3 regions of the Paraburkholderia sp. GAS42 genome follow, and region 1 is predicted to be linked to each of the others. Evidence: riboswitches for the same ligand, from Rfam matches in the RefSeq annotation. Region 1 holds a riboswitch; each other region holds the start of a gene.
What was found. A riboswitch is a leader RNA that binds a small molecule or an ion and turns the genes downstream of it on or off. The one in region 1 is predicted to bind cobalamin.

Region 1 (9,592 bases):
GCTCGTCGAGTTCCGCCACAGCCTGCACCGCTGCATCGAACAGATGCATGACGTTCGCGAACGCATCGCGAAAGAATCCGGAGACACGCAAGGTGACGTCGATGCGAGGCCTGTCGAACACCTCGATCGGCATGATCTCGAAGTCGGTCACGCGATGGCTGCCCGGCGCCCATCTGGGTCGCACGCCGAGCAACGCAAGCGCCTGCGCGATATCGTCGCCACCGGTGCGCATTGTCGCGGTGCCCCACACAGAAAGCCCGATCGCGCGCGGATAGTCGCCGTGTTCCTGCACATGCCGCTCGATCAGCTGCTGCGCCGACTTGAGACCCAGCGACCACGCCGATTGCGTCGGCACAGCACGGGTGTCGACAGAATAGAAATTGCGCCCGGTCGGCAGCACGTCGGGGCGGCCACGTGAAGGCGAACCGCTTGGACCCGGCGGCACGAAACGCCCTTCGAGTCCGCGCTTCAGGTGCAGCATTTCCTGCGGTCCACATGCATCGAGGCGCGGCAGGATATCGTTCCGCAAGCGTTCGAGAACGCGTTCTGCTTGCGGCAATGCGCCGGGTTCAAACGACGTTGCGGTAGCCGATCCCGTATCGTCGCCCACATCATTCAGTAGCGCTGCCGCGAGACATTCGAGCCGTTCGCGCGTATCGCCGTTATGCCGCCACGGCGCGTCGCTCACCTGCTGCAGAATCCCGGGGCGCGGACCTTCCCACGCTGCAGACCAGTCCGCCGTCAGCGGATCGAACAGGTGATCCATCTGAAGGTCACGTGCAAGCGCATCAATCAGCCCCGCCTTCGCGCCCTGCCCGTCACCGATCGGAAAACGCCCGAGTGCCAGCAGCGTATCGCGTCGCTGCGCCCCTCGCGGCGACTGCCCGAACGTATGCAGGCCGTCGCGAATCTGCGCCTCCTTCAACTCGCACAGATACGCATCGGCACGCGTGAGCAACGCGTCTTCCGCGTCGTGGCCATCGGGCAAACCGAGGCTCAGTTCCTCGTGCAGACGATGCGTGATGATCGTTTCGAGAATCGTCCTTCGCAGCAGTTTCGAGCGACGCGGATCGACCATCAGCGCTTCATAGTATTCGTCGACCTGACGTTCGAGGTCCTGCAACGGACCATAGTTTTCCGCGCGCGTCAGCGGCGGCATCAGGTGATCGATGATGACGGCCTGCGTGCGCCGCTTCGCCTGGCTGCCTTCGCCCGGATCATTGACGATAAACGGATACAGATGCGGCATCGGCCCAAGAATGAGATCCGGCCAGCAGGTTTCGCTGAGCGCGACGCTCTTGCCCGGCAGCCATTCCAGATTGCCGTGCTTGCCGACATGAACGACCGCGTCGATACCGAACCGGTGACGCAACCAGAAATAGAACGCAAGATACGCGTGCGGCGGCACCAGATCGGCGTCGTGATAGCTTGCGTAATCGCCACCTTCGCGCGAACGCGCTGGCTGAATGCCAACGAACACATGGCCGCAACGCCAGCCCGCAATCATGAAGCGGCCACGACGGAGCGTCGGATCCTGTTCGGGCGTGCCCCAGCGCGCATTCAATGCATTGCGTACTTCAGCCGGCAACTGCTGGAACTGCACCAGATAATCGTCTAGCGCAAGGCTTTGCAGCGCCGGGCGCAGATCACGCACGACGGGGTCGTTCGTCACCCCTTCCGTCAGCGTGTGCATCAGCGCATCGCCATCGGCAGGTACAGTATCGACGCGATAGCCCTGCTCGCGCAGCATCGAAAGAATGCCTACGACAGATGCGGGCGTATCAAGACCCACGCCGTTGCCAATGCGGCCTTCGCTAACGGGATAATTCGCGAGAATCAGCGCGAGTTTCTTGTCGGCGTTTTCGATGCCGCGCAGGCGACACCAGCGCTGGCTTAGCCCGGCGACAAACCTGACGCGCTCAACGTCAGGCTGATAACGCACGACATCGACTTCGGTGTGCGGACAACGATACGCGAGCCCCTTGAAGCTGATCGCCCGCGTAATGATGCGGCCATCCACTTCGGGCAGCGCGATATGCATGGCGATATCGCGTGAATTGAGACCCTGGTTGTCCTTGAGCCAGTCATCGCGATTGCCGCCGCTCAGGATCACCTGCATTACCGGCGCGTCGCCGGCAAGCGCGAGTGGCTCAGGATCGTCGATGGCTGACGCGGCGAATGCCGTCGTGTTGAGCACCAGCGCCACGTTATGTTGCGCGCACAACCGTTGCACCACGTCACGACTCACGTCGTCTTTCAGCGACGTGATTGCGACCGGCAACGGATTAAGGCCTTGCGCATCGAGCGCGTCGATCAATGCATCGAACACGGCTGTATTCGCCGCCTGCAAATGCGCGCGATAAAACAGGATCGCGACCACCGGCGCATCGGCACGCCAGCGTGCCTGCCAGTCTTCGACCGTGGGAACGTCGCGCGCCGGATGGTAAAGCGCTGCGGCTGGCAACGGTTGCGGCAGCGGCGGCTCGTCGCCCCAGCCCAACGCGCGATGCGCGATGCAGCGCAGAAACCGCTCCGCATTCTGCGGGCCGCCCTCGCGGAGATAACGCCATAGCTGATGACACAGCGCAGCGTCGGCGGTGCTGCGTGCGAGCAGATTCGGGTCTTCCTGAAGATCGCCCGAGAACATCGCGAGCACCTGCTGTTTGCGCTCCGCCAGCGCAACGACCTGCTCGATGCCGTATGGCCAGTAAGCCTCGCCGCCGAGGTGATCGACGACGACGACTTTCGCGTGCTGCAACACGTCCTCGACGTAGAAATCGACCGACGCAGGTTGCCGGAGGAATGTGACATTCGCGAGCCTCAGGCTCGGGAAATCAGCGCCCAGACGCGGGAAAACGCTCGCGAGCAGCGACAGCGTCGTATCAGCGGAACTGAGCACGACGATATCCGCCGGTCGCTGATCGATCCGCATGACGCCGGCCGTATCGTCGACAAAGCCACCCGGCGTGGTGCGCAGCAGATGCATGTCGATTTACGCCTGTTGCACGACGTTGCGGCTGTCGCTCAGAGCGACATCGAGCGCCTGCTGCAATGCGGCCTGATCGAGGTCTTCGCCAATCAGTACAAAGCGGCTCGCGCGCGTTTCGTCGGCCTGCCAGCGACGATCGAAATAGCTGTCGAAGCGTCGTCCGACGCCTTGAATCACAAGACGCATTGCTGCGCCCGGCAATGCCGCGAAGCCTTTGACCCGGTAAATCGTGTGGCTTTCGACGAGGCCCTGCAGTGCCGAGATCGCCGCCTCACGCGACGAAACGTTCGCCTCGACCACTACCGAATCGAACTCGTCGTGATGATGATCGGCGTCGTCGGCGGAACCGTGATGGTCGTGGCGCAGATGAATGGTGTCTTCGGAAGCTGACTCAAGACCGAGCAGTGCGTGCAGATCGAGCTGTCCCATGTGTGCACGCACAACCTTCACCTGCGGCGGGATTTCTTCACGGATCAGTGATTCCACTTCCCTTTGCCCTGCCTCGTCGAGCAGATCCGTTTTGTTCAGAATCACCAGATCGGCCGCGGACAACTGGTCTTCGAACAGTTCGTGCAACGGCGACTCGTGATCGAGATTCGGATCGGCTTTGCGCTGTGCGTCGACCGCTAGCGGATTCTCCGCGAACTGACCACTTGCCGCGGCCGGACCGTCGACTACGGTCACAACCGCATCGACCGTGAAGCTGTTTTTGATCTGCGGCCAGTTGAATGCCTGCACGAGCGGCTTCGGCAACGCAAGACCGGACGTTTCGATCAGCACGTGGTCGATCTGGTCGCGGCGTTCGACGAGTTTTTCCATCACTGGAAAAAACTCTTCCTGGACAGTGCAGCAAAGACAGCCGTTGGCGAGCTCATACAACTGGCCTTCGGCTTCGCTGCCGTCTTCGTTACACCCGATGCCGCAGCCTTTGAGGATTTCGCCATCGATGCCGAGTTCGCCGAATTCGTTGACGATCACCGCGACGCGAAGGCCGCCCGCATGTTGAAGAATGTGCCGCAGCAAGGTGGTTTTGCCGCTGCCGAGGAAGCCCGTGACAATCGTGACGGGAATCTTGCGCGTCTGCATCCTGACTCCAGGGTGGTGGACTGTTGAGTAGATGGGGACGAAAAACGGCTTGCCCGGAGCAACCGGACATTCGATGAAATCGTGGTCGATACGCCGCATCCCCGCGGCGTTTGCCTGTTTTTCTCGGGCCGGTATCCGGGCTGACGAAATCGCCGCTTCACCTTCCCGCGCATTTGACACGTTGCGCAGTGGACAGATACAGGCACGCTGTAATGTGCATGTATTGAAGCCGGCTTTACATCGCTATTAAGCGATGCCTTCGCTTACCGTTGCGGGGGCAGCACAGGTTGGCCCGATCCGTGCAGGAAGGGCTCCCTGTTTCCCGTTTAACTGCGCGCACGGAGCGTGCGCGCGAGCACCAGAGTGCGTGCGAGTGTAGGCTTCGGCAGTGGCAACGTCAAGAAAGGGCCCGCGGCAAGGGCACTCCGGCGGGCTTTCAGGGAGTGCCTGTGATATCGTATGCGCGCGTTTGGTGCCCGCACACGCGTTCGCGTGTGCTGTTAAACGGGAAACAGGAAGCGAAGCGATTTGCTGAGCCTGTGCTGTCCCCGCAACGGTAAGCGGCCAGCGGATCATGCATCCGCACATGTCATTCAACGCCACTGCCTGCGCTGCGCAGGTGGGAAGGCGAACGGCATGCGGTCGTCAGCCCGGATACCGGCCAGACGCAAGGGGCGACCGTTGCGATCGCCGAACGCCCGATCCGCGGGGGACGGAATGAGGCGCCTGACGTGTGGCAACGCATGATTCATCTATTCGTCAAGCCGTCGATATGACGACTTCCAGGCTTTCCCTTCCCGACTGCACGCCGCGGCCTGCGCGCTGCTGCGCGCCGTGCCGCTCACTATGAGCCGCGCCTGGCTGATCGGCGCCGGTCCAGGCGACGTCGAGCTGATGACGCTCAAGGCGACGCGCGCGCTAGGCGAAGCCGACGTCGTGCTTGTCGACGATCTCGTGAATCCCGATGTGCTGCAATTCGCGCGTAAGGATGCGGAAATCGTGTACGTCGGCAAGCGCGGCGGGCAGCCGTCGACGGCGCAGTCTGGCATCGTCGAGGCCATGCTCGCGCATCTGCGCGCGGGGCGCAGTGTCGCCCGGCTGAAAGGCGGCGATCCGTTCGTGTTCGGGCGCGGCGGTGAAGAACAGCAGGCGCTGGCAGCCGTCGGCATTCACGTCGAAATCATCAACGGTATTACAGCGGGTATCGCCGCGCCCGCTGCGATCGGCATTCCTGTTACCCATCGCGATCATGCACAAGGCGTCGTTTTCGTCACCGGACACGGCGCGGGCAGCGGCGAGCCGGACTGGCGCGCGCTCGTCGCGACGCAGATGACACTGGTTGTCTATATGGGCATGCGTCGACTCAACGACATCGTCGCCGCGTTGCTGCAAGCCGGCATGCCAGCGGAAACGCCGTGCGCCGCCATCGAATCCGCCACGCGCCCCGAGCAGCGGCACGTGCGCGCGACGCTCGATACACTCGCCGCGAAAGTCGCAGAAGCCGGACTCGGCTCGCCAGCAATCGTCGTGATTGGCGGCGTGGCCGCGCTCGGCTTGCCGTATCTTCCAACTGGCAACAGCACATGAAAACGCTGACCGTCGGCATCGGAAGCAAACGCAACGCATCTGCGCAGCAGATCGAATCCGCCGTGCGCGCGGCGCTCGCGCTGGCCGGCCGTTCGCTCGACGAAGTGCTTGCGGCCGCAACGATTGATTCAAAAGCACGCGAACCCGGACTCGTCGAATTCTGCACGCGCCATGGGCTGCTGTTGCACACCTTTGCGCCCGAGCAGATCGACGCGCTAGGAGAACTGCCCACGCCTTCCGATACGGTCCGTGCGCATCTCGGCGTCGACGGCGTATGCGAACCGTGCGCACTTCTTGCATCGCCCGGCGCGAAGCTGATCGTCTCCAAAACCACGCTCGATGGCGTCACCGTCGCCATCGCATCCGCACACTGATTTCCACGCAACACGAACGCCTCCCGGCACCAGGACACGCCATGAAGACAGATCCCGAATCGCATCAACGCATGACGCAACGCCGTCGCGAGGGTCACGAGAAAAAGCAGGCTTCGGCCACGGTCGAAAAAGGCCTGCTGATCGTCAATACAGGCACCGGCAAGGGAAAAACCACCGCGGCTTTCGGCATGGCCGTGCGCGTGCTCGGGCACGGCATGAAGCTCGGCGTCGTGCAGTTCATCAAGGGCGCGCTGCACACGTCCGAGCGCGATTTTCTGGGCGCGCAGGCGCACTGTGAATTCATCACGATGGGCGACGGCTACACGTGGAATACGCAGGACCGCGACAAGGACATCGCGACCGCGCGCAAGGGCTGGGACGAAGCGCGCCGGATGATCGAAAGTGGCGACTATCAGATGGTGATTCTCGACGAACTGAATACGGTGCTGAAGTACGAATACCTTCCGCTCGACGAAGTGCTTGGCGTGTTGAACGCGCGTCCGCACATGGTGCACGTTGTCGTCACGGGACGTCATGCGCCCGACGCATTGATCGAAGCCGCCGACCTCGTCACCGAAATGCGGATCATCAAGCATCCGTATCGCGAGCAGGGTGTGAAGGCTCAACGCGGCGTGGAATTCTGAGCGATGTCCACGTGCCCCGCCCTGTTTATCAGTGCGCCGGCGTCGGGTCAGGGCAAGACCACGATTACGGCCGGCCTCGCACGCTATCACGCGCGGTTGGGGCGGCGTGTATGCGTCTTCAAGACCGGTCCGGATTTTCTTGACCCGATGATTCTTGCGCGCGCCAGCGGCGCGCCGGTGCAATCGCTCGACCTGTGGATGGTCGGCGAAAGCGCGTGCCGCGCACTGCTGGCCGAAGCGGCTGGAAACGCCGATGTGATCCTGATCGAAGGCGTCATGGGTCTTTACGACGGCACGCCTTCCAGCGCCGATCTGGCGACCACATTCAACGTGCCTGTCGTCGGCGTGATTTCGGCGAAGGCGATGGCGCAGACTTTTGGCGCAATCTCGTTCGGGCTCGCGAACTATCGGCCAGGCGTGCCGTTTCATGGCGTGTTCGCCAATCGCGTCGGTTCACCGCGGCATGCGCAGATGCTCGAAGAGGCATTGCCCTCCGGTCTGCGCTGGATGGGACACATCGCGAGCACGAGCGACATCGAATTGCCGGACCGGCATCTCGGTCTGCATCAGGCAGACGAAATCGCCGACCTCGACGCCCGCATCGATCGCGCGGCCGATGCGCTCTCGACGACGACGCTCGCCGAACTGCCGCCGCCGGTCGATTTTGGCGCGCCGGCACGCGAGGTGTTGCCGCGTTTGCTCGACGGCATGCAGATCGCCATTGCGCGTGATGCGGCGTTTTCGTTCATCTATCCCGCCAACGTCACGCTACTCGAAACGCTCGGTGCGAACGTCATGTTTTTTTCGCCGCTCGCCAATGAACCTGCGCCGGAAACTGCCGACGCACTCTGGCTTCCCGGCGGCTATCCGGAGCTGCATGCGCAGACGCTTTCGCGCAATACGCTAAGCGCCACATCGATTCGCGCGCACGCCGCTGCCGGCAAAACACTGATTGCCGAATGCGGCGGCATGCTGTATTTGCTGGATACGCTAACCGACACCAGCGGCGCACGCACACCGATGCTCGGCCTGCTGCCTGGCCACGCGACGATGCAGCCTCGTCTCGCTTCGCTTGGCATGCAGCAGATCAACGGCACGCACGGCGCGATGACCGGGCACACGTTCCACTACTCACATCTGGAAACCACGATGACGCCGCTAACGACAGCTGTCCGCGCGCAATCCGCTGCGCCGGGTGAAGCCGTGTTCCGGGCAGGCAATATCGTCGCGACGTACATGCACAGTTACTGGCCCTCCAACCCGGCTTTCACAGCAGCACTCTTTCATGGCGAAGCGTTTTAGCGATCCGGATCGCGCGGCCGTTTACCGCGCCATTCACGAGCGGCGTGACATGCGGCACTTTCTTGATGAGCCGGTCGATCCCGTCGTTTTGAAGCGTCTGCTGGACGCTGCACATCACGCACCCAGCGTAGGCTTCATGCAGCCATGGCGCATTGCTCGCATTACCGATGCTTCACTGCGCGTCGCGCTGCACGCCGCAGTGGAACGCGAGCGGCTCAACACCGCGGACGCACTCGGCAAGCGACGCGACGAGTTCATGAAGCTGAAGGTGGAAGGCATGCTCGAGTGTGGCGAGCTGCTTGTCATGGCGCTCATGGACGATCGCGAGAAACATATTTTCGGCCGACGCACGCTGCCGGAAATGGATCTTGCGTCTGTTGCCTGCGCGATCCAGAACATGTGGCTCGCCGCGCGCGCGGAAGGACTCGGGATGGGATGGGTCTCGCTCTTCGACGTCGACGAAGTGCGTGCGCTGCTGCGCATGCCGGCAGGTGCGCAGCCGGTCGGCATTCTGTGTTTAGGCCACGTCGATGCGTTTTACGATCAGCCGATGCTGGAAACCGAACGCTGGGCGTCGCGCATGCCGCTCGAAGAATGCGTGTTCGAGAACTGCTGGCCGGACAACGGCGAGCACGGCAACGACGACGGTAAAAGCAACTTCAACGACGGATAACGCTCACGCGATCGTCGCCGCCGCATCGCCCGACTCCACGTTGGCGGGCGGCGCACCAGTCAGCACCTTCAAACCAGCCGCCGAAAACGCCTCAGCAGGCTCTGGCGGCAACGCTGCATCGGTTACCAGCAGATCGAGTTCGTCTGGGTTGAACGCCCGCACCAGCGCGCTGTGCCCGAATTTCGCGTGATCCGCGGCCACGACGCGCTGCTCGGCCTGCGCAAACGCAGCCTGCGCGAACGCGGCATCCCACGGCAAGGAATCCATCAATCGGCCGTGGTTGTCGATCGCCGTCACCGAGACGATCGCGTAGCGAACGTGGAACTGGCGGATAAACGTCAACACGTTCTCACCGAAGGCGGATGCATCGTCCGGACGCAGTTCGCCGCCCGTCATGAACACGCGGTTTTCGTTGCGCGGCGCGAGCGTGCGCGCGATCTCGGCGGAATTCGTCACGACAGTCAGGCGCGAATGCGCACTCAAGGCCTGCGCGATATGAACGCATGTGGTGCCGCTGTCGAGAATCAGCGAATCGCCGTCCTCGATCAGATCGCCAATGCGCGCAGCAATGATCTGCTTGCCCTCACGGTTTTCCTGCATGCGGCGCTGGAACGGGGGCTCGTCGAGATGCTCGGGCAGCATGATGCCGCCGTGAACCTTGACGAGCAGCCCGTCGCTGATCAGCGGCTTGATGGTGCGACGAACGGTTTCGTCGGACACGTCGAAGAGACTGGCCAGCCCGGTAATCGTGCACGTCTGCTGCGACCGCACGATGCGCATGATTTCAGCCTGGCGTTGGGTCGGGAACATGAGCGTTGCTGTTGGGAACGAGTGACGTGGTCTGGATCCGGGCAGTCTAGCAAAGGTCTGGGAAAGCGGAAAGCCCGATTCCTCGCATTTCAACATAAATCAACAATCACAGGTGTTTCAACCTGCC
Region 2 (9,592 bases), on a different contig from region 1:
GCAGATCGGTCGCGACGAACTGGCCCGACGGCTTCAGGTCGCAGATCACCGGCACTTTCTTGCGCATGCGCTCGAAGTCGTCGATGGTCCATTCCACTTCGGCTGCGTGCGCAATCGCGAGGAAGTGCAGCACCGCGTTGGTCGAGCCGCCGGTTGCCATGATCACGGCCACGGCGTTTTCGATCGACTTCTTCGTGATGATGTCGCGCGGCTTCAGGTCCTTCTTGACCGCTTCGACCAGCACGCGTGCCGATTCGGCGGCCGAGTCGACCTTTTCGTCGTCCGGATTCGCCATCGTCGACGAATACAGCAGCGACATGCCGAGCGCTTCGAACGACGAGCTCATCGTGTTGGCGGTGTACATGCCGCCGCACGAACCCGACGACGGGCACGCGTTCTTTTCGACCCCTTCAAAATCTTCCTGCGACATGCGGCCGGCCGTGAATTCGCCCACGGCTTCGAACGACGACACGATCGTCAGGTCGCGGCCCTTCCAGTTGCCCGGGCGGATCGTGCCGCCGTAGACGTAGATGCCCGGCACGTTGCAGCGTGCGAGCGCGATCATGCCGCCTGGCATGTTCTTGTCGCAGCCGCCGATCACGACGACGCCGTCCATCCACTGGCCCTGCACGCAGGTCTCGATACAGTCTGAGATCACTTCGCGCGACACGAGCGAGTACTTCATGCCTTCGGTGCCCATCGACATGCCGTCCGAAATGGTCGGCGTGCCGAAGATCTGCGGGTTCGCGTCGGACAGCTTGACGGCTTTCACGGCGGCGTCGGCGAGACGCTGCAGGCCGGAATTGCACGGCGTGATGGTCGAGTGGCCGTTTGCGATGCCGATCATCGGCTTGTCGAAATCGGCCTTCTCGTAGCCGAGCGCGTAATACATCGACCGGTTCGGCGCGCGCGCGACGCCTTGGGTGATGTTCTTCGAACGACGGTTGTACGACATGGGGAGCTCCGTAATGTCTTTGTCCGGGGGTCTTGTCCGGGGTGCGGTGCAGGGTTGGGGAAATCCGCCGTCCGGGAGGTGCAGGGCGGATGTTTCCAGCACGTCGCGCAAGAATGCAGTTTCTCAAGGCGCGTGTCCAATATATTATTCAGGCTTGATAAGGTCGAAAAAAGTATCAATCGATGCAAGCCGCCACGCCCGATCTGCGCCAGTTGCGCTACTTTATCGCCGTCGCCGAAGAGAAGCACTTTGGGCGCGCTGCCGCACGTCTGTCGATGACGCAGCCGCCGCTGTCACAGGCTATCCGGGCGCTGGAAGAGACGCTCGGCGTCGAACTGTTCGCGCGCACGAGGCGCTCGGTCGAGCTGACGCAGGTGGGTGCCGATCTGCTGCCTGAAGTGCGCCGGTTGCTGGCCAGCGCGGAAGGGCTGCGGCCGCTCGCGCAGGGTCTGGCGCGCGGCGAGGCCGGGGTGTTGTCGCTGGCGTTTGTTTCGACGGCGGATTACGGCCTCTTGCCGTTGCTGCTGCGCGATTTCGGCGCGCGCCATCCGCGCGTGCGCCTGCAACTCGCCGAAGCGACGAGCGACGTGCAGATCGACGAACTCGTCGCGGGCCGCGTCGACGCCGGCCTCGTGATTGCGCCGCTGCCGCCGCGGCATCTCGCGCAACTGTCGTGGCTGCCGATCGCGCGTGAGCCGCTGGTGATCGCGATGTCATCGGAGGTGGCGGCGCGCGTGGATGATCACGCCGACGAAGACTGGCGCGACACGCCCGTCAGCCTGCGCGATGTCGCCGATGCGCCGCTGGTGATCTTCCCAAGGCGTCTGGCGCCGGGCTTTTATGACATCATTATGGATTGCTACGGCGTTGCGGGCCTCACGCCGCGCATCGGCCAGGAGGCGATCCAGATGCAGACGATCGTCAGCCTCGTGTCAGCCGGTATGGGCGTCGCACTGGTGCCGCAATCGCTGCGTAACCTGCGGCGCACCGGCGTCGTGTACCGTCCGCTGCGCGAATCGGTGCCCGCCATCGAGACGGGTCTCGTGTGGCGCACGGCCGAGGTGAGCCCGGTGCTCGCGGGTTTCATCGACATCGTGCGCGCGTATGTAGCGAACCTTGCGACGAATCCTGCGCTGAGCGCGGCCGCAGGGACGCAACGCGCGAAGCCGGCGCAGGCCCGCACACGCAGGCGCTGATGGTTTTTCGCGCGGGTGCCGCGAACGCATTGCCCGCCAGGCCGTCCAATCCATGCTGCAGGCGGCGTGTCGCGCCCGCGGTCGTTACCGATAAAGAATCCGCCGTTGAACCACCCATAAAAACACATGCTCATTCACCCCAATTTCGATCCCGTCGCCATTCACCTGGGGCCGCTCGCCGTGCGCTGGTACGGGCTCATGTACCTTGTGGCGTTCATTGCGGCGATTGTCGTCGGCCGGTTGCGGCTGCGTCTGCCGCACGTTGCTGCGCAAGGCTGGACCGCGAAAGATATCGACGACATGCTGTTCTACGGCGTGCTCGGTACGATTTTTGGCGGCCGGATCGGCTACGTGCTGTTCTATAAGGCAAGCTGGTACTTCGCGCATCCGCTCGACATCTTCAAGGTCTGGGAAGGCGGCATGTCGTTTCACGGCGGCTTCCTTGGCGTGACGCTCGCAATGACGCTCTTCGCGTGGCAACGCAAGCGCACGTGGCTGCAGGTCACCGACTTCGTCGCCCCGATGGTGCCGGCGGGCCTCGCGGCCGGGCGGCTCGGCAACTTCATTAATGGCGAACTGTGGGGCCGCGTGACGGACCCGAGCTCGCCCTGGGCGATGCTGTTCCCGGGCGCCGCAAACGAAGACGCGGGCTGGATGGCTACGCACCCGGACCTCGTGTCGCGCTGGCATCTCGCCGACGTATTCGCGCAATATCACATGCTGCCGCGTCATCCGTCGCAGTTGTATGAGATCGCGCTGGAAGGTGTCGTGCTGTTCTTCGTGCTGTGGTTCTTTACGCGCAAGCCGCGGCCGGTGGGCGCGGCGTCAGCGGTGTTTCTGATCGGCTATGGCCTTGCACGCTTCACGGTGGAGTTCGCACGCGAGCCGGACGATTTCCTGGGCCTGCTGGCGCTGGGGCTTTCGATGGGGCAGTGGCTGTCGCTGCCGATGGTGCTCGCCGGCATCCTCATGCTGCTGTGGGCGTATCGTCGCGGCCGACGCCAGCCGGAGCCGGTGGTGGGTACAAACTCACCTTCGGCGTAGCGGCCGGTTGAAAACAGAAAAGCCACGGCATGCCGTGGCTTTTCTGTTTCTACGCGCGCCTAAAACGAAAGCGCGTTACTTCATCTGCACAGAACCCGACACGTTGACGGTCACCGTCGATGTCCCACCTTCGAGCGGAATCGGCGCGGCAGCCTTCGCGTCGGCGCCTGCACGGGCGCTCATCATCATCATCGGACGCGGCATCACGCCGTTGTGTCCCACGTTGACCTCGCGAATCGTGTACCCGCTATAGCCAAACGCTTGAGCCGACGAGGTGGCCTGCTGACGGAACGATGCGATTGCCTGGCCGGTCAGCTTCTGTTCAGCGGCGCGCTGCGCTTCAGGCGACAACGAGAACGACACATTGCCGACCTGCATGACCGACGACAGCTGGCCTGCAAGCTTCGACGCCGCCGCGAAGTCGTGCGATTCGAGCTGCACTTCCGTGCGGCCGCGCCACGCGGAAATACGGCCGTCGCGGTCCGTCGACGGATAGATCGAGAACGCGCCGGTGCGCGCTGTCACGCCCGCGACGCCTTTGGCCTTTTGCAGCGCCGAGTCGGCGCGCTGGTTCAGCGTGCCCGTGAGCGAGCCGGGGTCGCTCGCTTCCTGTTCATAGAAGAGCGTGATGTTGACGACGTCCTGCGCCACATCGGCGCTGGCCTGCGCGGACAGCGACAGCACGCCCGACGGCGGATTCTGCACGAGCGTCTGCGCGAACGCATCAGTGGGTGCGAGCGAGAGGGCGAGCGGCGTCACGGACGCAAGAGCGAAGGCGAAAGCGAGTGCGGTTTTTCTGGTCATTTGAACGAGTTCCTTCTTCAACCGGTTGTGCACGACGGTCCCGGCAATAGCACGCCATTACGAACCGTCACGGCACGCGTCGTGCATCGAACTGGCACGGCGCTTGCGGAACTGTTAGGCGTCTGTCAGGCCGCCGGGTTCCCGCAAGCAATATTCGATTACACAAATCGCGTCCGCCGGCTCACACGAGGTGCTTCGTGATGAATCGCCATTCGGCTTCGGTCACAGGCGTGATCGACAGCCGGTTGCCTTTTGCGAGCACACGCATGTCCGCGAGTTCGGGATGCTCACGCAGCGTCGCCAGCGGGATCAGCGGAATCTTCTTCTTGAAGACGACATCGACGAGCGTCCAGCGCGGCGTCTCACGATCCGATTTCGGATCGTAGTACGGGCTCTTCGCGTCGAACTGGGTCGGATCGGGATAGGGTGTCGACGATACTTCCGCGATGCCAGCAATACCCGGCTCAGGGCAACTCGAGTGATAGAACAGCACACCGTCGCCGACCTGCATCATGTCGCGCATGAAGTTGCGTGCCTGATAGTTGCGCACGCCCGTCCAGGGCAGTGTGCGATGCGGGGCGTTGGCGAGATGATCGATGCTTGCTTCGTCCGGTTCGGACTTCATTAGCCAGTAGCGCATGAGTCGATATGAACGTCGAGAAGAAAGGGAGAGAGAAAGCGAAAGAAAGCGGAACTACAAACGGAAACGGCACCGGACGAGTGTCCGATGCCGTTGAATAGGTCCCCGCCATAGCCGCTAGGCCGGCATCCTGAACCGGGAGTTCAGAATTGGTCGCAGTTAGCCGCACTTCGGGTACATCAGACAGAGTGACGCGCACACCCGTGCTGCAAATTTCCGCAACCGTGCACATGGCATTGGTTCAAGGAATATATGACCTTGGCGAACCAGGCAGGGAAGCTGACTAAACTTTTTGAATCCAGACGCTCGCTGCAATCACAGCGACCTCACGAAGTACGTTGCGCTGAACTCGAAGACCGGTTACACAACCGGCCTTTAAAACAATCGCCCGTTAAAACTTTTACTGCACACCGTACTGCTGGATGACTGCGCCCAGCTGTTCGTTCATGGAGTGCATTGTACGCCGGATTTCTTCAGCGGGAAAAGATTCTCCGTGTCGCACACTGGCTTGCAGCTTAAGCAGTTCCGATGCCAGCGACAGCGCCGCCATCACGGCAATACGATCCTGCCCACGCACGTTGCTGCCCGAGCGGATCTTCGACATTTCCGCATCGACACGTGCCACTGCTTCAAGCAGCGCGCCTTCGGTTTCCGGCGAACAGGCGAGACGATACGGCTGGCCGAGAATCGAGACTTCGATCTGCTTCGTGGTCATGCATTTTCTCCGTGGCGGGTGACTTCGCGGCCGGCTTCCTGGTCGTGCTCTTCATGCGCCTCATGCTGCGAGGTCGCAAGCAGGTCGAGCTGGTTGTCCGGCTCGGCGTGCGACCGCGCGCGCGGGAGTTTTTCGAGGATGGCGTTCAGGCGAACCTGCGCGTCGTCGATCTTCGACGAGAGCGTGTCACGCTCCGCTTGCAGCGCGTTGCGCTCTTCGCGTGTCTGCTCGAGTTCAACGCGTATGGCTGCGCATTCTGCGCGCGCCTGGGCGAGTTGATCTTCGAGTGCGCGGCGCGCCTCGTGATGACGCTGGCTGATTTCGATCAGCCGGCCAATGTTTTGTGAGAGTGTTTCGAGTTCGTTGAGCATGTGCTGCGTCCTCTAAAGACACGGCATTCTAGCGCGGAATGTCGCAGGTTCCGACAATTGTCTCGTTTCGAGACGTAACAACACGGCTTTTTGCGAGTTTTATGCCTGCAAAACGCTGAAATCGTGCAAATGGCGCGCACGCGAATTGCAGTGAGCCGGGCTTTCTTGACGCTACAGCAGGTCGCTCCTACACTTGCGGCACTTTGGTGCCCGCGCGCGTTTTCATGTCGCGCAGTTAAACGGGAAACAGGGCGCGCGGCGATACGGCCGCGCTAACCTGTGCTGCCCCCGCAACGGTAAGCGACCGCGTTATTTCACGCAAGTCGATCCAGTACACGCCCTTAAAAAAGGCGCGCAATGCCACTGCGCATTCATGCGTGGGAAGGCGGATCGATGCGTCGCCAGCCCGGATACCGGCCAGAGGGAAGGACGTCGTTCGCACGCGGCAGGCAGCCTGCGCGTCGATGAACGGCCGTCCTGCTACGCAACGGCCTGCGGGGAAGCGGGCCGTGCACGCCAGCCACAGGAATTCATCCGATGTACACGCCCATCGCCCGCGCGGCGCTGCTCGCCTTGACCGGCCTGCCGCTTGCCGCACAGGCCCAGTCCGCGAAGACGGACGACGCACCGGCGTCCACCCAGAACGCGACGCCGTCCGCAGCGCCAGTGGTCACGCTGGCGCCAGTCGTGGTCACCGCGGCGCGCGGACCGCAGTCGCTCGCCGATGCCATTCCAGAGACCACGCGCTTCAACCCGCAGGACATCGCCGACAGCACCGCGCGCGATCTGCCCGGCCTGCTGCAACTCGCGCCCGGCGCACAGATTGTGCGCAATGGCGGCCCGGGTTCGTCGGCGAGTCTTTTTCTGCGAGGCGCTTCGGCGCAGCAGTCGCTCATTTTGATCGATGGCGTGCGCGTCGATTCGGTGAGCCTTGGCAACGCGCAGATCGAACAGCTTCCACTCGACCAGATCGATCACGTCGAGGTCGTCAACGGCAACGTGTCGGCGTTGTACGGATCGGGTGCGGTTGGCGGCGTCGTGCAGGTGTTCACGAAAGATGGCGGCAATCATCCGCCACGCTTCAATTTCTCCGTCGAATACGGCAGCTATCACACGCAGCGCCAGCAGGCCGGCGTGGACGGCGCGCTCGACAAGGACGGCAAGACGACCTTCAGCTTTTCGATCGCGCGCGCGAAGGACGACGGCTTCTCGTCGATCAATCCCGCGCTCGCGCCGGTCAACCCGAACGCGAACGGCTATCTGAACGAAAGCATCGCGGCATCCGTGCGGCACCGCTTCAACGAAAGCTGGGACGTGGGCGTGCGCTACTTCCAGTCGAACGGCAACGACAGCTTCGACAATCCGTTCAGCGCGCCCACCGATCTCAACAATCTGTACAGCAAGGTACAGCAGGCGTCGGTGTTCGCGAACGGTCGCGTGACCGACGGGTGGACGACGCACTTCATCGTCGCTGCGGGTAACGACCGCAGCACGACGGCCTTGAACGGCACCTACACCGACCACTTCAACACGGATAACCGTCAATACACGTGGCAGAACGATTTCACGTTCGCGCCGCAGCAGAAGTTTCAGCTCGGCTACGAGCATCTCGACCAGAGCCTTGATTCGAACGCCTACGCTGCGCCCGACCGTCACGTGAACTCGGGCTTCGCCGGTTATACGGGACGCTTTGGCGCCAGTCAGTTCCAGGCGAACGTGCGACGCGACCAGTACTCCGATTTCGGCGGCGCGAACAGTTACTATCTCGGCTACGGATACGATTTCACCGAACACTGGAAGGTGACTGCAAGCTGGTCCGATGCTTTTCGCGCGCCGACCTTCAACGATCTGTACTTCCCGTTCAGCGGCAATCCGTCGATCCAGCCGGAACGCAGTCATTCGGTCGAAGCGGCGTTGCAGTACGCGTCGAACGCGCTCGGCGTGATGAAGCTCACCGCATTCCAGACGCGCTATACGAATCTGATCGAGTATCAGCAGGTGAGTCCAGGTGAATTCGTTGCGCAGAACGTCGGGCAAGCGAAGGTGCAGGGCGTCGAGGGATCGTGGAGCGGGCATGTCGGCAAGACCGATGTGCGCGCAACCTTTACGGTCCAGAATCCCGTCGACGAAGACACGGACACCGATCTGAACCGGCGCGCGCGTCGCTTCGCCTCGTTCGCGGCGAATCGCGATATCGGCGGCTGGCGTGTGGGCGGCGAGTGGCTCGTGAGCGGCAAGCGAAACGATAGCGGCAATACACTTGCAGGCTACGGCGTCGTGAATCTGTCGGCGCGCTACACCATCACGAAGGCGTGGTACGTGGCCGCGCAGATCCAGAATCTTTTCGACAGGGACTATGAACTGGCGTACACGTACAACACCCCGCGACGCGGCGCGTATCTCACGCTCGGCTGGCAGCAGCAGTGACGCGCCTTGCGTTGCTGCCTCACAGGCTGAGTCGATATGTCGTCTGATTTCACCGCGATGAATCGCGCTGCGATGCGTTCCGTCACGGGTATGACCGCGAAGCGCGCCGTCTTGATCTGGTGCGGTCTCGGCATGCTGGCGCTTGTTGTGTTCATTGCGTCGCTCGCGCTTGGCAGTGTCGCAGTCGGGCCTCTGCGTGTGCTTGCTGCGTTGATGCCGTGGCATGTGAGTGAATTTTCGTCGTCGCTAACGTCATCGTCTTCGTCGTCGTCACCGGATCTCGCGATCGAGATCGTTCGCACGCTGCGCCTGCCGCGTGCGCTGGCTGGCTTTGCGTGCGGCGCGTTGCTCGCGATTGCCGGCGCGCTGCTGCAGGTGTTGCTGCGCAATCCGCTGGCAGAGCCGTATGTGCTTGGCGTATCGGGCGGTGCGGCGAGTTTTGCGCTCGTCGCGATGATTGCCGGATGCGCATGGTGGATCGTCGATGCCAGCGCGTTCACGGGTGCGTTCGTGTCGATCCTGCTGGTGCTCGGCCTCGCGCGTCGTGAATTGTGGCGCGGTGAGCCGCAGGATGCGTCGCCGCGTCTGTTGCTGACCGGCGCGGTGATCGCGGCGGGTTGGGGCGCTGTCATCACATTGCTGCTGAGCGTTGCGCCCGAAAGCCGTCTGCGCGGCATGTTGTTCTGGCTGACCGGCGATCTCAACGGCGGCGGCATGCCGTGGGTTGCGCTTGTTGCACTGCTCGTCGCGCTTGTGTCGATCGTGCCCGCCGCGCCGCAACTGAACGTGCTGCTGCGCGGCGATGCGGCGGCGCAGGCGCTTGGCGTGCCCGTCATACGCGTGCGGCTTCGTGTGTATCTCGTGGCGTCGCTCGCGGCTGCGGCTGCGGTAACGACGGGCGGCACGATTGGCTTCGTCGGACTCGTGGTACCGCACATGCTGCGACTGTGCTTCGGCAACGACCAGCGCATGTTGCTGCCCGCTGCCGCGCTCGCGGGTGGCTTTGCCGTCATGGGAGCCGACCTCGTCGCGCGAACGGTCATCGCACCCGCGCAGTTGCCGGTTGGCGTGATCACGGCGCTGGCGGGCGTGCCTGTGTTCCTCTGGATGCTATTGCGCAGGCGATGATGATGAACGCACGCGTTCCCGCTACTCCGGCACTTTCCGCGCAACGCGTCACGCTGCGCGCCGGCGCTCGCACATTGCTCGACGATTTCACACACACGTTCTATCCCGGCGAAGTGTGGTGCATCGCGGGTCCGAACGGCGCGGGAAAAACCACGCTGATTTCTGCGCTGGCGGGTCTGCTCGAACCGTCGAGCGGTCACGTCGAAGTCGACGGCATGCGCATCGACGCGTGGTCGCCGGTCGAGCTTGCGCAGCGTCGCGCGCTGATGCCTCAAGGCGAGCGTGACGCGTTCAGCGCGAGCGTCCTCGACA
Region 3 (9,592 bases), on a different contig from region 1:
AGAGCACGGCATCGCGCGCGAGTGTGGCGAGGACTTCGGTTGCATCCGTCGCGGCCGGGAGAACGCGCGCGGCGGCGTAACCGCCTGCTGATAAAGACATGAGAACCGCTCCGTTAAAAGGGGATACGTGGAACGGAGTCAAGCCTACCCGCGCCACCCGATAACGGAATTAGGGTTTCGCCATGTTAAACACTTGAACGGGGTCGCCTGCCTATACTTTGCGGACAAAATTCCGCGGACTGATGCGGCGTGCGGTGACTGTTCCGGCTTGACCGGCGACTGTGGCGTGCGCCGGCAACGGCCCGCGCACGCAGGTAGTCAAACAGGAGGAGTCCCAGCATGATCAGTGGCAATGCACAGGAAGAGTGGGCCTACGTCGTTGGCCTTCAGGCGTTCGTCTACGGCTATCCGCTCGTCGAGATCGTACGGACGTGTGCCCTGATGACCGCGGTCGATGCGCCGACGGATCGCGGTCGCGCACCGATCAATCAGTTCTCGCACTGTCCGCGCCCATGGACGCACGAGGACCGCGACGTCGTCACGCCGGCCAACGATCTGCTGTACTCGATGGCGTGGCTGAATCTCGCCGATGGACCGGTTGTGCTGTCGACACCTGCGCCGACCGGACGCTACTTCGTGATGGAATTCGTCGACGCGTATAGCGACAATTTTCATAATCTCGGTCCGCGCGTCATGGGTCCTTCGGCAGCGCGCTTCGCGATTGTCGGACCTGACTGGTCGGGATCGTTGCCCGATGGCACGGTAGAAATCCGTTGCCCGACAAACCTGGTCTGGATGCTCGGACGCGTACTGATCGACGGCGCCGACGACATGGCGGAAGCGTGCGCCTTTCAGTCCCAGTTCACGCTACAGGCCACCGGAAAAAGCCGGTTACCGAAGGCGGTGGCCGACTACCAGGCATCGCCGCACAACGGCATCGGGTTCTTCGAAAATCTTGCAAGAGCGATGACCGACAATCCGCCGCCCGTGGTCGATGCAGGTCTCGTCGCGCAGTTCGCGCGCATCGGACTCGCGCGCGCCCGGCGCTTCGATGTGGAGTCCGCCAGCGAAGCGCGACTGGCAGGCTTAAACCGGGCGGCCGAAGCAGGAATGCAACTCATCGAAGGCCATACCCGCAGCCGTCGCGCGCTGCCGTGGTCGATCAACTACGCGGGCGGCCGTCTCGGCACCGACTACCTCGCGCGAGCCTGCACGGCGATGAAAGGCCTCGGCGCGCTTGCAAGCGACGAAGCGCTCTACGCGCTCGGCGACTTCGATGCCAGTGGCGAGCAACTCGACGGCGCGCGTCAATACGTGCTGCATTTTCCGGCCGGACACCTGCCGCCCGTCGATGCTTTCTGGTCCGTGTCGATCTACGGCAGCGACTTCTATTTCGCGGACAACCCAATCCGGCGCTACGCGATCGGCGACCGTTCGCGGGATCTGCGGTACGGACAGGACGGCTCGCTCGACATCTTCATTCAGCACAAGGCACCGCAGCAGGGTGTCTCGAACTGGCTGCCCGCTCCGTGTGGCCGTTTCTATCTGATCCTGCGTCTGTACCATCCGCGCAGGGAGATTCTGTCGCGAGACTACATCATTCCGGCTGTCCGGCGCGTCGACGAAACCGCCGCCGGATAACGAACGACGGCCTGTCTGATCCGCACAGACAGGCCGCGTTCCCTCGACGCCGCGCATTCCCCAGCGGCTTCCGGCGACGCCGTTCGCGCTGCCGTCGGTCAACGCGCACTGATGCGCGCCATGCAGGCCGGTGGCCGTTCGGGACGTCTGTGTGTTGTTGACATGACGCGCACCATCCGGTAGCCAGGCGTGTCGGTGTCGACGATGAACATCGTCGGTCCCGCGTCGGTCTGTGCCATCACGGCGCCGCTGTGATTGAATAGGCGAAGCGCGAAAACGCGCGTTTTGGTGATCACATCCATGACTGGGAATCCAACCCGTAACCCGCAGTTCGCGACAACGCTTGCTCATGGTCTCGAGTTGCTGAACTGCTTCAAGGTGGGCGAATCGATTCTTGGCAACAAGGAGTTCGCCGAGCGTACTGGTCTCTCGAAAGCCACCGTCTCCCGTCTCACGTACACGCTGGCCATGATCGGCTTTCTGCGCTACGACAACAGCGTGCGCAAATACCGGTTGGGGTCGGCGGCGGTCTCGGTGGGCTATCCGTTCCTGCAGGGCCTGCGAATCAGGGAACTGGCGCGGCCGCTGATGAAAGAACTCGCGGATACAACGCGCGGCTCGGTGTCACTCGGAATGCGCGACCGCACGCAGGTCGTGTACGTCGAGACTTCAAGGGGACATGACTCGCCGGCGTTTCGCCCGGATACGGGTGCTTCGCTGCCGGTTCTGGCGTCGGCGATGGGGCGCGCCTGGCTTGGACGTGCGGCGCCCGCACAGCGCAGCGCCGTGCTCGAACAGGTGCGCACGAGAGACCCTTTGCAATGGCAGACTTATCACGCATCGGTGGACGCGGCGCTGCGCGCGTTCGCGAGACGCGGCTTCGCCCTTAGCGAGGGCGACATCAAGCGCGACATTCACGCGGTCGCCGTGCCGATGCGCACACCGATCGATTCGGAAATCTTCGTGTTCAACTGCGGCGTGCCGCAGACTCAACTCGCCCGGCGCACATTAATCGACGAAATCGCACCGAAGCTGATGCACATGGTGGAGACGATCGAACACGAACTTGCCGCACAGCCTGACGCCACGCCCGTAGAGAAGGCCCTGAAACATCCATGAATCTGATCCCGAACAGGACTTGCCATGTTCGCGCCGCCTGACGACGATGACCGCCAGTTCGCCGTCACGCTGGCACGCGGACTCGAAATGCTGCGTTGCTTTTTGCCCGGCGAACGAATGCTGGCCAATCGCGACTTCGTCGAGCGAACCGGCCTTTCCAAAGCCACCGTTTCACGGCTTGCCTATACGTTGACGGAGCTCGGCTATCTGCGTCACGACGTGCAGGAGCGCAAATACCGGCTTGGAGGTGGCGTGCTGTCGATGGGGTATCCACTGCTTTCCGGCATGCGCATCCGCCAGATTGCGAGACCGTTCATGCGCGAACTCGCCCTCTCGATACGCGGTGCGGTGTCGCTCGGCATGCGGGACCAGGCGAACATGATCTACATCGAAAGCTGTTCAGCCGACAAACGCTCCGACGCGCGGCCCGACGTCGGAGCGATCCGCCCCGTTCTGCGCACGGCGATGGGACGGGCGTGGCTCGCCGCCGTGGCACCCGAGGAACGCGAAGTGGCGCTGAACCAGCTGAGGGTTGGCGTACCTGACCAGTGGCAGCAATATCGTTCGCAACTCGATCAGGCGATGCGTGACTACGCGGAACGGGGCGTGTGCGTGTCGTACGGCGACATGCAAAAAAATGTGTACGGCGTGGCGGTACCGGTGTGCGCGCCGGTCGATTCGGAAACGCTGGTGTTCAACTGCGCCGTGCGGGCTCACACACCGCAGGCGCGCGCGCTGCTCGACGACGTCGCGCCGCGTCTCATGATGATGGTCTCGAACATCGAGGCCGCCGCGGGTTTGCGATGACGTGACGTCGGGACTATCGCCACAACCCGCCGCCTCACCACAGCCCCGCGACGATATCCACGAACACGATCTTCACGATCGTCATCGCCGGAAAAATCATCGCGTAACCGATGTCAGGCTTGTCGCTAAAACGGCGGCTTACGGACAACTTGCGGCCCGGCCCCGCAGCCGTTAAGATGCGAACAATTCTTATTTACAAAGAGCCGATTTCCCGTGTTTTTCGTTGCGCAATCTATTGCGGCCGGGCCCGCGCGCGCGGGCGCCCGCGCAACATGAGGCCGCTGCTCGTTCGCCTGCATCGCTGGATGGGCGTCGCGACGGCGCTGTTCCTGTTCGTCGCCGGACTGACCGGCGCGGTGATCGCATGGGATCACGAACTCGACGCGGCGCTGAATCCATCGTTCTTCCACGCGCGCACGAATGGGCCGGCGCTGCCTTCGCTGGAACTGGCAAAGCGCATCGAGGCCGCCGATCCGCGCTTCGACGTGACGTATCTGCCGCTCGGCGTCGAGCGAGGCCAGACGTTGCAGATGATGGTGCTGCCGCGCACCGATCCGAAGACCGGCCAGCCTTACGCGCCCGGCTTCAATCAGCTTGCCGTCGACCCCGCCACCGGCGAGATTCAGGGCCGGCGCGAATGGGGCGCCGTTTCGGTCGCGCGACTCAACCTGATTCCGTTCATCTACAAGCTGCACTACACGCTGCATCTGCCGTTCATGGGCAGCTTCGACACGGGCACGTGGCTGATGGGCATCGTCGGCATTGTGTGGCTGTTCGATAGCCTGATTGCGCTCGTGTTGTCGTTCCCGAGCGTGAAGGCGTGGCGCAAGTCGTTTGCGTTTCGCGTGCGGCGCGGCGGCTACGCATTGACGTTCGACCTGCACCGCTCCGGCGGCGTCTGGATCTGGGGCGTGCTCGCGATCGTCGCGCTGACTTCGGTCTCGATGAATCTCTCCGATCCGGTGGTGCGCCCGATCCTTTCGACGGTGTCGACGCTCACGCCGACGCCGTTCAACAATCCCGAACTGAAACGTCGCGGCGAGCCCGGCAACGTATCGCTCACGGCTGAGCGCATCGTGCAGATGGCAGCGCAGGCGGGCCGCGAACGCGGGCTCAAGTCGCCGCCGGGCGCGCTGTATTACGTGCCGTCGTTTAATGCATACGGTGTGGGATTCTTCGCGCCGGGCCACGATCACGGCGACGCCGGTCTCGGCAACGCGTGGCTGTACTACAACGCGAATACCGGCAAGCTGGCAGGCGGATCGATACCCGGCAAAGGCTCGGCCGGCGACATCTTCATGCAGGCGCAATACCCGCTGCATTCCGGCCGGATCATCGGGATCGGTGGACGAATTCTGATGAGCTTCACCGGCATCGCGGTGGCGATATTGAGCGCAACCGGGCTGATGATCTGGCTGAAGAAGCTCGGTGCGCGCCGCCGTTCTGCGGCGGCTGCAGCTGCGGCGTCCCGCTCGGGCGTCACGCGGGAGTCTGCTGCGCAGTCCTGACCACGCAGCACAACACACGCTGTCGCGCGGACGGCTGCGAAGCTCTGTGGCTTGATACGCGGGCACGCCGTGCCGCCCTTCCACATGACGTAGCTATCGTCGACATCCAGGTCATCTCGTGTCTTCTGTTGCAGCATTCAAACTGATATTGCTCTCGCTCGTCGCGATCATCGGACTCGAGCTCCTTGCGAAACGTCTGCGTCTGCCGCCAGCCGCCGCGTTATTGGAAGTGTCGGCGCGGCTTGCGCGCGGCTGAGCGGCGAGCGGCTGGATACGCCAGAAGAAGACGGGGAGAAATGCAGGCAGTTGCAGGCTCAGGCCTTGCCTTCCGGCTGAACCGCCTGAGCCCGTATCAAACGACATCAAAGCGACATCAAAGCGACATCAAGGCAACGCGGATGTCCTGGCTTCGCCCGCGCGAAGTTGCGCGCGTTCGCTGCGTTCGACGAGCCAGCCGAACAGCAGCCCGATCGTCGTCCAGATGATCAGCTGCATGCCGATCGCCGCAATGCGGAAATGCCACAGCAGCGTGGCCGGGAAAGTCTGCGGCACCTCGTTGATCACCGGCATCGCGATCTGCACGGCCGCGATGATCGCGACATACACCCCACCGCCGATGATCGCCGCGTTCCACTGACCGAAGCGCGCAACCGCGCGTCGCCGCACCTTCAGCGAAAACACCAGCGCAACCAGCGATATCGCGATCATCAGGAAGAAGAGCCCGGTGCGCGGGCCGATCGTTTCGGGGTCGCCGATGGAAGGCGGATTAGCCGGATACTTGAGATTCGGCACGATCACGAGCGCGATAAACGCCGCCGCTGCGAGCATCGCGGACAGCGCCCGCGCGCCCAGCTTGCCGACGCGGCCATACGCATACGCGAAGGTCAACGCGAAGAGTCCGCCGAATGCCGCGCCGTACACGACCACGCCAGTCAACAGGCCGAGACCCGCCTGCGTTTCGCGGCTGACGAGTTCAGGCTCCGGCGCTTCGCCACGCGCCGCTGCGGCTTTCTCTTCGAATGTAATTGCCTGCTCGACCGCGGGTTCGCCGGCGAAGCGGGCGAATGCGAACGTGAGGAGTCCCGCGGCGATGCCTGCAAGCATGCCGCGTACCAACAGTTTGCCTACCATGTGTGCCCCCGTTAGTGGCAGGGGAAGCCGAGCAGATGGCGGCCGTCGTGGACGAATTCGTGAACCATCATGCCAGGGACGAGCGACGTCGCCCCTTGTTCAGCGCCGACAAAATACAGCGCAAGCAAAAGCAGCAGGCCGCCGAAGATGACCCACGGCAGCAGTTCGCGCAGGGGGATCAGTGCAGGTTGAGCGGCCGGCGTGAAAACGGTGTCAGTCATGATGAATCTCTCCAGGGGTTACGCGCCCCGACAGTCGACTAGAAAAGGGATGACTCGAAGCTCAGGTCTGGCTTTCGGCTCTATGCTGAGCCGATTACAGTGGCGCGACCGCGCCGGGCTTACACCGGCTTCCGCGCTTCGGTGACGCTATTCTACGCGCTAAACTTCGCCGCGCCAGCGTGATGAACGCTACGCCTCCGACAAAGGGACACGAGATGCAGACACGGTTGCTGCTGGTCAGCCACGCGGCAACGCGGGCGATGCGCGTGGGCGCTTTCCCCGCCGACGATCCGCTCGATGCGCGCGGCGTGGCCGAGATCGAGGCGTGGCGCGAGCGGGCGCAGAGCGTCGCTCAAGCCGCGCGCGTCTTTCGCAGCGACGCGACCTGCGTCCGCGAAATGGCTGAAGCGCTTGGGTTGAAGACGGAAGCCGCGCCCGCGCTGGCCGATGTCGATTGTGGCGAGTGGCGCGGCCGAAGGCTCAGCGATCTCGCCGCCGAAGAACCGGATGCGCTCGCCGCATGGACGCGTTCGCCCGACGCCGCGCCGCCTGGTGGCGAGTCCTTCAGCATGGTCCTCGCCCGCGTCGGCGCGTGGCTCGACGCGCTTCAGCCTGCACACGACGGCGACGCTTTAGTCGCGATCACGCATGCGGTGGTGATCCGCGCGGCGATCATTTACGCGCTGGGCGCACCGGCCTCAGCGTTCAGGCGGATCGAGATTGCCCCGCTGTCGATTGTCGAATTGCGGCGTTCGCGGGACGGAAGCTGGGCCTGGTGGCCGGGCTCCGCCTGAAATCTGAGGGGAGGAAGCAGAACTGCAGAAGAGAGAACATGCCTTCGTACCCGCTGGACGCTACGTCCGACGCGAGAAGCTGTACCGGATTGCCGGGATCCGCCACAGCCGCTCGATGTTCGCGCTGCGCTGCATGAAGAGCGTGCCTTCTGCAGATTGGGTAAGGTGGCGATAGCTTGACCTTCGCACCGCCCTGGCGCGCGGTGCCGCAATGTGGTGCGCCGCCCGTCAAGGCAACGGCCAGCAATTGTCACCGGCACCCCCACAGGCAAGCCCCGACGCTCATCGGCATGGAGCTTGCATAGCCGCTCGCATCGCGTCCCCCACGGACGCCCGACGAGCGGATCTCTCCCATGCTGCGCGACGAAGCGCCCTATAAGGCAATCCTCGATCACATTCGCTGGACCCCTGCGCCCGTACTGTACGCGCAGCGACATGGGCTGCTGGAACAGGACGCCGCCGTGTTCCCGACCTCCGCCGGCAGCGTCGAAAGCGCCGCTGCCGCGGCGTTTCCTCGAGCCGCCTGATGCATCGCGGAGGTTGTCGCGACCTGAGGAATTCCTTAGGCACATTTGAGGCGCGCCCGATTTCTGGCGCAGAGGCCGGCCTTTAGGCTCGCATGATGCACAACCCGAACGAAACGCCCGCGCGTACGACGCGCCCCGTCAGCCGCGCCGAACGCGGCATGGTCGCCACCGCGCATCCGCTTGCGACGCAGGAAGCGCTCGCCGTGCTGCGCGCAGGCGGCAGCGCAGTCGACGCCGCACTCACTGCCGCCGCGATGCTCAACGTCGTGCAGCCGCATATGACGGGCATCGGCGGCGACGCGTTCTGGATGATCGCGCCTGCCGGTGAAGCGCCGATCGGCATCGACGGTAGCGGGCAGAGCGCGCGACGCGCGACGCTTGAGCGCTTTTCAGGTCACACAGCACTATCGACACGTGGCGCGCTGGCTGCGTTGACGGTTCCTGGCGCGGTCGGAAGCTGGATGCTGGCGCGTGAGCGCTTCGGCAAATTGCCGCTTGAGCGCGTGCTCGCTCCCGCGATTGACTACGCGCGCGAGGGCGTCGCGGTCGGACGCGATCTTGCGCGCTGGTTTGCGGACGACGCCGAAGTACTGCGCGCCGATGCGGGCTGCCGTGCGACGTATTTCGATGAGCACAGTCACGTGCTGAAGGAAGGCGCGCGTCTCAGGCAACCCGCGCTCGCCGGAACGTTCGGACACCTCGTGCGTCATGGCCTGTCGGCGTTCTATCGCGACATCGGCGATTCAGCCGCTGCATATGTGGATGCGCAGGGCGGTCTGCTCGATGCCACGGATTTCGCCTCATATCGCGCGCAATGGGTGAAGCCGCTGCGCACGCGTTATCGCGGCTATGAGGTGTGTCAGATGCCGCCGCCGTCGCAAGGCATGGCCGGCGCGATGATCCTCAACTTTCTGGATGGCGTGCAGATCGATCCGCGGGCGCCTCTTGGCGCCGATTATTTTCACGCGAAGATTCAGGCGATCAAATGGGCATCTGGTTATCGCGACCGGCATCTGACCGATCCCTTGATTGTGAAGGTGCCCATTGATGAACTGCTTGCTGCGTCACTCGCTGCACGCGAACGCGATGCGTGGCTAGCCGACGCGACGCGCCAGCACGCCGCCGTCGCGCAAGGCAGCGATACGACGTTCATCTGCGTAGCCGACAGCGAAGGCAATGCTGTTGGCCTTGTGCAAAGCCTGTACTTCGATTTTGGTGCGGCGGTGCTCGATCCGGCGACCGGCGTGCTGTTGCAAAACCGTGGATCGTTCTTCTCGCTCGATCCGCGTCATCCGAATGCGCTCGCGCCTGGCAAACGCACCGCATCGACGTTGATGTCCGCGATGCTGCTTAAGGACGGCCTGCCGTATCTCGTCTACGGCACGCAGGGTGGCGAAGGACAGCCGCAAACGCAGACGTCGATCGCTACGCGCGTCGCCGATTTCGGCTGGGACGTGCAGCGCGCAATTGAAGCGCCGCGCGTGCTGTGCGGCCGTGCGTGGGGCGATGCATCGAACCGTCTGCTGCTCGAAGACAGCGCGCCCGCCGCGACCTTCGATGCGCTGCGGGCGCTCGGTCATCCGGTCGAAGCGGCTGCCGCGCTGCATCCGCTATTTGGCACGGCGCAGGCGATCCGTCTGCGCGGCCCGTGGTCGCCGTTCTTCGAGGGCGGTGCCGATCCGCGCGGCGAAGGCGTCGCGCTCGGCTACTGAATACGTCGACGCCATGACTTCGTCAACCCGCCACGTCGATCTGCTGATCCGCCACGCGCGCGTCGACGACGACGCGCCGCTCACCGACATCGTGATCGACGCTGGCCGCATCGTTGCACTTGCAACCGGTTG

Region 2: it holds a riboswitch for cobalamin, as region 1 does, so the genes downstream of both, P3T16_RS20895 (TonB-dependent receptor plug domain-containing protein) here and cobW (cobalamin biosynthesis protein CobW) in region 1, are expected to answer to the same signal.
Region 3: it holds a riboswitch for cobalamin, as region 1 does, so the genes downstream of both, P3T16_RS24555 (CbtB domain-containing protein) here and cobW (cobalamin biosynthesis protein CobW) in region 1, are expected to answer to the same signal.

The regions. Positions count from the first base shown of each region.
Region 1 covers NZ_JBNDML010000015.1:101,478-111,069, forward strand. The annotation lists gene cobN (cobaltochelatase subunit CobN) at 1-2,986, opposite strand, end outside; gene cobW (cobalamin biosynthesis protein CobW) at 2,993-4,075, opposite strand; cobalamin riboswitch at 4,185-4,453, opposite strand; cobalamin riboswitch at 4,529-4,755, shown strand; gene cobA (uroporphyrinogen-III C-methyltransferase) at 4,922-5,662, shown strand; gene P3T16_RS22025 (cobalamin biosynthesis protein) at 5,659-6,036, shown strand; gene cobO (cob(I)yrinic acid a,c-diamide adenosyltransferase) at 6,078-6,680, shown strand; gene P3T16_RS22035 (cobyrinate a,c-diamide synthase) at 6,684-7,982, shown strand; gene bluB (5,6-dimethylbenzimidazole synthase) at 7,966-8,655, shown strand; gene P3T16_RS22045 (DeoR/GlpR family DNA-binding transcription regulator) at 8,659-9,465, opposite strand.
Region 2 covers NZ_JBNDML010000014.1:71,546-81,137, forward strand. The annotation lists gene ilvD (dihydroxy-acid dehydratase) at 1-955, opposite strand, end outside; gene P3T16_RS20860 (LysR family transcriptional regulator) at 1,138-2,151, shown strand; gene lgt (prolipoprotein diacylglyceryl transferase) at 2,278-3,195, shown strand; gene P3T16_RS20870 (SIMPL domain-containing protein) at 3,271-3,999, opposite strand; gene P3T16_RS20875 (EVE domain-containing protein) at 4,181-4,639, opposite strand; RNA gene ssrS (6S RNA) at 4,738-4,919, opposite strand; gene P3T16_RS20885 (cell division protein ZapA) at 5,040-5,354, opposite strand; gene P3T16_RS20890 (ATPase) at 5,351-5,725, opposite strand; cobalamin riboswitch at 5,913-6,161, shown strand; gene P3T16_RS20895 (TonB-dependent receptor plug domain-containing protein) at 6,263-8,152, shown strand; gene P3T16_RS20900 (FecCD family ABC transporter permease) at 8,189-9,280, shown strand; gene P3T16_RS20905 (ABC transporter ATP-binding protein) at 9,280-9,592, shown strand, end outside.
Region 3 covers NZ_JBNDML010000018.1:57,697-67,288, forward strand. The annotation lists gene P3T16_RS24515 (DUF1254 domain-containing protein) at 1-100, opposite strand, end outside; gene P3T16_RS24520 (DUF1254 domain-containing protein) at 340-1,641, shown strand; gene P3T16_RS24525 (hypothetical protein) at 1,740-1,943, opposite strand; gene P3T16_RS24530 (IclR family transcriptional regulator) at 1,942-2,760, shown strand; gene P3T16_RS24535 (IclR family transcriptional regulator) at 2,785-3,567, shown strand; gene P3T16_RS24540 (PepSY-associated TM helix domain-containing protein) at 3,840-5,075, shown strand; gene P3T16_RS24545 (hypothetical protein) at 5,194-5,331, shown strand; gene P3T16_RS24550 (CbtA family protein) at 5,460-6,206, opposite strand; gene P3T16_RS24555 (CbtB domain-containing protein) at 6,218-6,427, opposite strand; cobalamin riboswitch at 6,469-6,611, opposite strand; gene P3T16_RS24560 (histidine phosphatase family protein) at 6,643-7,221, shown strand; gene P3T16_RS24565 (hypothetical protein) at 7,575-7,748, shown strand; gene ggt (gamma-glutamyltransferase) at 7,844-9,460, shown strand; gene P3T16_RS24575 (amidohydrolase family protein) at 9,474-9,592, shown strand, end outside.